Natronosporangium hydrolyticum: one gene and its partner. Each later gene encodes a partner of the first gene's protein in a complex. Links are inferred from orthologs where the notes say so. Each region holds a gene or a part of one and is shown in the gene's direction. Other genes may lie near its edges. The genes, in order: dnaB and dnaG.

What was found.
Region 2: the proteins of dnaB (region 1) and dnaG are in contact, whole or in part, in a crystal structure (PDB 2R6A), measured with the Geobacillus stearothermophilus proteins. The link is inferred for Natronosporangium hydrolyticum from one-to-one orthologs. Residues at the interface, in WP_033016901.1 of Geobacillus stearothermophilus: Ser13, Glu15, Ala16, Gln18, Glu91, Leu92, Asp94, Ala95, Val96, Pro97, Thr98, Ala99, Ala100, Asn101, Tyr104, Tyr105, Ile108; in WP_049624496.1 of Geobacillus stearothermophilus: Lys456, Leu457, Leu458, Pro459, Ala460, Asn463, Ala464, Leu467, Leu535, Leu536, Ile537, Ala538, Gln544, Glu545, Asp548, Tyr549, His552.

Annotation. Positions count from the first base shown.
Region 1 is NZ_CP070499.1:5,650,225-5,653,419, reverse strand. The notes cover bases 238-3,120. They hold dnaB (replicative DNA helicase), read left to right. Parts: upstream 238-926; coding sequence 927-2,315; downstream 2,316-3,120. Other genes in these bases: larC (nickel pincer cofactor biosynthesis protein LarC), read right to left, coding at 2,837-3,120; JQS43_RS25760 (GNAT family N-acetyltransferase), read left to right, coding at 2,358-2,756; JQS43_RS25770 (hypothetical protein), read right to left, coding at 238-514. Also shown: more of JQS43_RS25770, read right to left, coding at 1-237; more of larC, read right to left, coding at 3,121-3,195. UniProt on the Escherichia coli protein: The main replicative DNA helicase, it participates in initiation and elongation during chromosome replication. Travels ahead of the DNA replisome, separating dsDNA into templates for DNA synthesis.
Region 2 is NZ_CP070499.1:3,634,933-3,638,123, reverse strand. The notes cover bases 1-2,879. They hold dnaG (DNA primase), read left to right. Parts: upstream 1-455; coding sequence 456-2,303; downstream 2,304-2,879. Other genes in these bases: JQS43_RS16235 (hypothetical protein), read left to right, coding at 2,347-2,820; JQS43_RS16245 (carbohydrate kinase family protein), read right to left, coding at 1-406. Also shown: JQS43_RS16230 (ABC transporter ATP-binding protein), read left to right, coding at 2,928-3,191. UniProt on the Escherichia coli protein: RNA polymerase that catalyzes the synthesis of short RNA molecules used as primers for DNA polymerase during DNA replication.

The DNA of each region.
Region 1 (3,195 bases):
CCGCCTCGTCGACCGGCTCCACCGGTGACTCGCTCAGCGGCTCCGCGACCGTAGCGGCGGCGCGAGCGCCCGCCGCTGCTACGTGCGGCTGATGGTGGCGCTGCTGGGCCGGGTACGCCTGCTCCTCGTACCGATGTTCTTCGTACCGGTGGTCTTCGTACCGCTGGTCTTCGTAACGCTGCTCCGGGTAAGCCGGGCTCGGATACTGGTGACCCGCGTACTGCTGGCTCTCGTACTGCTGGCGCTGGCGCGCCTGGTCTTCGTACCGCTGGTCTTCGTAAGGCAGATAGCTGGGTTCCGGGTCCTGCTCCGGCGGCGTCGGCGGTCGATTGGTGCGCCACGCCCAGCCTGGTTCGGCGACCGGCTCGGCGGGCCCGATCGGTGGCTCGGCGGCGGGTGTCGGTGGTGGCAGGTACGGCGGGAACGCTGGCCGCTGGTCGGCCTCGGGCACACCCCACTCGCCAGCCGGCTGCTCCGGCGGCGTAGGTGAGGATCCCGGCCAGCGGTCGTCCACCGCCGCAGCGTGGCCGATGTCACCACCGGTCCGCCATCGGCCGGACAGCCGGAGTTGGTCGGCGGATTACTGGCCGGCCGGACTAGTTTCTTCTCCCCACACCTTGGGGACAATGTCTGCCCAGCTCAACCGAGAATTGCACGGTTGTCCCCAACAGTTGTCCACAGGCTGTGCACAGCTCTACGCACATGCTTTCCCGGGGCTGTCCACAGGTTTCCCCCAGACTCATCCACCGGGGATGGTTGAAGGTCGCGCCCGACCCGCCTACCGTGGCTGCCCGGGGATCAGTGGGCCGTGCCTGGCCGCCGGACCGGCTCAAGACGGCTTCGGTCGAGGGCTGGCGCCGGAGGTGGCGACGACTGTCGGACGGTCCTGAGATGGTTGCCGGCGACACAGCGGAAGGGGGGCCGGGGTGTCAGTCACCGAAGAGCTCACGGCACCGGCGGCTACTCCGCCGGCCAGTGACGGCCAGTTCGACCGCTCGCCGCCGCAGGATCTGGCCGCCGAGCAGAGCGTGCTCGGCGGGATGCTGCTCTCCAAGGACGCCATCGCCGATGTGGTGGAGATCCTCCGCTCCAACGACTTCTACCGGCCCGCCCACGCCACCATCTTCGACGCGATCCTCGACCTCTACGGGCGCGGTGAGCCGGCCGACCCGGTGACCATCACCGCGTTCCTCACCAACGCCGGGACCATCGGCCGGGTCGGCGGCATGTCGTACGTGCACGACCTGGTGCACACCGTGCCGACCGCCGCCAACTCCGCGTACTACGCCCGCATCGTCGCCGAGCGGGCGGTGTTGCGCCGGCTGGTGGAGGCCGGGACGAAGATCGTCCAGCTGGGGTACGGCGCGGCGGCCGGCGCCGGCCGCGATGTCGAGGACGTGGTCGACATCGCCCAGCAGGCGATCTACGACGTCACCGAGAAGCGGACCACCGAGGATTACCAGGTCCTCGCCGAGGTGCTGCAGCCTACGCTGGACGAGATCGAGGCGATCGGCGCCCGCGACGGCGTCATGACCGGCGTCCCCACCGGCTTCGCCGACCTGGACACGCTGCTCAACGGGCTGCACCCGGGCCAGCTGATCGTGGTCGCCGGGCGACCGGGCCTCGGCAAGTCGACGGTGAGCCTCGACTTCGTCCGGCACGCCTCGATCCGCGCCGGCCTAGCTGCCGCGGTCTTCTCGCTGGAGATGAGCAAGGTCGAGATCGTCATGCGGGTGTTGTCGGCCGAAGCCCGAGTGCCGCTGCACGTGCTGCGGTCCGGCCAACTCTCCGACGACGACTGGACCAAACTGGCCCGCCGGATGGGCGAGATCAGCGAAGCTCCGCTCTACGTGGACGACACCCCGAACATGACCCTGATGGAGATCCGTGCCAAGGCCCGCCGGATGCGGCAGCGGTTCGACCTGAAACTGCTGGTCATCGACTACCTCCAGCTGATGAGCTCGGCGAAGCGGACGGAGAGCCGGCAGCAGGAGGTGTCGGAGCTCTCCCGTGGCCTGAAGCTGCTCGCCAAGGAGGTCGACTGTCCGGTGATCGCGGTCGCCCAGCTCAACCGGGGGCCGGAGCAGCGGACCGACAAGCGGCCGCAACTGTCCGACCTGCGGGAGAGTGGCGCCATCGAGCAGGACTCCGACGTGGTGCTGCTGCTGCACCGGGACGACTACTACGACAAGGAGTCGCCGCGGGCGGGTGAGGCCGACTTCATCGTGGCCAAGCACCGGAACGGCCCGACCGACACCATCACCGTCGCCGCCCAGCTGCACTTCTCCCGGTTCGTAGACATGGCCATCGGCTGACCGTTGGTCGATCCGTCGCCCACGCTGCCTCCGGGGAAAAGAGTGACCAGCACGTTCGAATGGCGCGGCCGCTTCGGCAACTCCGAGCTGAACGAGCTGCACAGCGCGTGCTTCGACCATCCGGTCCGCGGGTCCGACTGGTGGGGGCGGGTCAGCCGGCACAGCCTCGGCTGGGTCTGCGCTCGGGAGGCGACGCTGCGACTGGTGGGCTTCGTCAACGTGGTGTGGGACGGCGCCGACCACGCCTTCCTCCTCGACACTATGGTCGCGCCGGATGCGCAACGGCGGGGTATCGGCGTCCGCCTGGTCACAGCCGCCACCGACGGTGCCCGGGATGCCGGCTGCGCCTGGCTGCACGTCGACTTCGAGCAGCAGTTGCGGGACTTCTACCTCGATGCCTGCGGGTTTCGGCCGACCGCGGCCGGGCTGATCGCGCTGTAGCGAAAGCCCGCCCCGCTGACCCAGCTTGGTGGGCTGAGTGGTTGATCAACTAACCTGTGAATCGGGTCAAGCATGGCGAATCAGGCGCCACTCAGCCCACCAAGCTGCGGTCCACCACAGGGCCTCAGCTCATCAAGCTGCGGTGGGGCGGCGGCCTGGGTGCGGGCGGCGTCGAGCAGCTCCGCCACGGGGGTCCCGGTCTCCGTCGCGAGCGCCAGGGCGTCGTCGTACTCCGGTTGCACGGTCACCAGCGTGCCGTCCAGGTAGCCCCGCTTCACCCGGACCGTGCCCTGCGGCAGCGCCACCGACACCTGGTCGCGGCGCAGCGCCCGGCGCGCCACCGGCTGCAGCCGCACCCCCAGGGTGGTGGTCTGCTCGAAGACGATCCGGCAGGCGAGGTCGACCTGCTCCGGCGAGACCAGCACCGTCAACACCTGAC
Region 2 (3,191 bases), 2.0 Mb from region 1 along the record:
CGGCGGCCACGGTGCCGGCGACGGTATTGGCGCCCGGGTCGATCAGCGCCGCGAGCGAACCCGTGTGCAGGCAACTCACCCCGGTCAGGTCCGGTCTGGCACCCCACTCCCAGGCGAACCGGAAGTCGTAGCTGGCGACCCCCGCCGGGTCGAGCCGGGCGAAGGCGAGATTGGTAGCCGGACCGCCGGCCAGATCCTCGGTGCTCACGCCGGCCACCGCCAGCTCTTCCCGGGTCAGCTCGCCGAACAGGTCATCGCCCACCTCGCTGGCGAGCCGGACCGGCTGGCCAGCGGCGGCTAGCCCGCGCGCCACGTTCAGCGGACTGCCGCCGACGTTGGCCTCGAACCGCCAGCTGCCCGGCTCCCCGATCAGGTCGACTACGCTCTCACCCACCACCAGGAACATGCCCGGCACCATAGCTGAGGGAAGATAGGACGGCGGAGGAGGTGACCGGGTGGCGGGCAGGATTCGGGACGAGGACATCGTGACGGTCCGGGAACGGACGTCCATCGCGGATGTGGTCTCGGAACGGGTGACGCTGCGTTCAGGCGGTGCGCAGACCCTCAAAGGGCTCTGCCCGTTCCACGACGAGAAGACACCGTCGTTCACGGTCCGGGTGGACAAAGGAGTTTTCTACTGCCACGGCTGCGGCAAGGGCGGCGACGCCATCAGCTTCGTGATGGAGGTCGACCACCTGACCTTCCTGGAGGCGGTGGAGCATCTGGCGGGCAAGCTCGGCATCGCCCTGCGGTACGTCGAGACCGGGCCGAACCCGCAGCGGCAGCGGCCCAACCAGCGGCAGCGGCTGGTCGCCGCGCACGCCGCCGCCGCCGAGTTCTACGCCGAGCAGCTACTCACCCCGCCGGCTCGCAGCGCCCGCCAGTTCCTCGCCCAGCGCGGCTTCGACCGGGACACCGCCACCCGCTACGGGTGCGGGTACGCCCCGGCGGCGTGGGAGACGCTCACCCGGCACCTGCGCCATAGCGGCTTCACCGACGACGAGTTGGTGACCGCCGGGCTGTCCCGACCGGCCCGCTCGGGGTCACTGATCGACCGGTTCCGGGGCCGACTGCTGTGGCCGATCCGGGACATCTCCGGCGATGTGATCGGCTTCGGGGCCCGCAAGCTGGACGACGCCGAGGAGGGTCCGAAGTATCTGAACACCCCGGAGACCCCGATCTACAAAAAGTCGCAGGTGCTCTACGGCATCGACCAGGCCAAGCGGGAGATCGCCAAGCAGGGCCGGGTAGTGATCGTCGAGGGGTACACCGACGTGATGGCCTGCCACCTGGCCGGGGTACCGACGGCGGTCGCCAGCTGCGGCACCGCCTTCGGCAACGAGCACGTCGGCGTGTTGCGGCGGCTGCTGATGGACACCGACGCCTTCACCGGCGAGATCATCTTCACCTTCGACGGGGACCAGGCCGGTCAGCAGGCGGCGCTGCGGGCGTTCGAGTCTGACCAGAAGTTCGTCGGCCGTACCTTCATCGCGATCAGCCCGGACAGTCTGGACCCGTGCGACCTGCGGCTCACCAAGGGCGACGCCGCCGTCCGTGACCTGGTGGCGCGGCGGGAGCCGCTGGTCGACTTCGCGCTGCGGCAGCTGCTCTCCCGCTACGACCTGGACACCGTCGACGGCCGGGTGGACGCGATGCGGCGCGCGGCGCCGCTGGTGGCCAAACTGAAAGACCGCGAGAAGCGTCCCGAGTACGCGCGCAAGCTCGCCGGTGACCTCGGGTTGCCGGTGGAGCAGGTGAGCCGGGCGGTAGCGGCCGCGGTAAAGGGGGAGGAGCCGGCGCCGGCCCGCCGGACCGGCCCGCGGCCGGTGGTGAACCCGGCGACGCTGGTCGAACGGGAGGCGTTGAAGCTGGCGCTGCAGGAGCCGGTGCTGGCCGGGCCGATCTTCGATGCGCTCGATGCCGCCGCGTACCACAACCCACTGCACGCCGCGCTGCGCAGCGCGATCGCCGAGGCCGGCGGCTGTGCCGCCGCCGTGAGCGGCCCAGATTGGGTGCAGCGGGTCCGTGACGCCTGCCCGGACCTGGCCGCCAGCGCCCTCGCCAGCGAACTCGCGGTGGAACCACTGCGACTCGACGGCGATGTCGATCCCCACTATGTCGGGGTGACCTTGGCTAAGCTGGAGCTGGTCACGGTCGACGCGCAGGTGGCGGCGCTGAAGTCGCGGGCGCAGCGGGTCAACCCGGTGACCAACCAGACGGAGTATCTCTCGCTCGCCGCCGAGCTGTTCCCACTGGAACAGCGGGCACGGGCGTTGCGGGAACGGGCTGCGGGAGGGCTCTGACGTGATCTTCAAACGCCGGTTGCCGTCGGCGCTGCGGCCGCCGATGGGGCGCGACGAGCGGGTCGTTTCCTGGGCGCGGACCGCCGACGAGGAGGCGGTGGTCGCCAGCAATCTGGGGCTGTGGTTTCCGGGGCGGGTGGCCCGGCTCGGGTGGCACGAGATCCACAAGGCCAGCTGGACCGGCCGGGCGCTGGAGATCACCCCGGCGGAGGTGGTGGAGGAGCGGGACGGCTACTGGATCACCGCCGACCAGCCGCCGCTGCGGGTGACCGTCACCGAGCCGCGGGACCTGCCGCAGGTGGTCCGTACCCGAGTCACCCGTTCGGTGTCATTCTCGTCACATCACCCGGTGCCCGGCGGGGCGGTCCGGGTGGTGGCCCGCCGGGTGCCGGGCATCGACGGCCTCACCTGGGCCGTGCGCTATGACGAGGGCACCGACCCGGACGGCCCTGGGGTACGCGAGGCGACCGGCACCTTGGTGGCGGGGTTCGCCGCCGAGCACAGCCAGCCGGTCTGAGCGCCGGCAACCCGGAAAAGGACTGGCCGGGCTGTCCCACCATCGGGATACGGTCTTGCCATGCCTGACTTGACCTGCAGCCCACTTCAGCTACGAGGATCGGCCGCATGACCGAACCACAGACTCTGATCCGGGCCCGCGGGCTGGTCAAGCGCTTCGGCGACTTCGTCGCGGTCGACGGCATCGACGTCGAGGTGCCGGCGGGGGAGGCCTTCGGCTTCCTCGGTCCCAACGGGGCCGGCAAGAGCTCCACCATGCGCATGGTGGGCTGCGTCTCGCCACCGACCGGCGGCGAGCTGACCATCCTCGGTATGGACCCGCGACGCGACGGCCCGGCCATCCGCGGTCGGCTGGGGGTCTGCCCGCAGGAA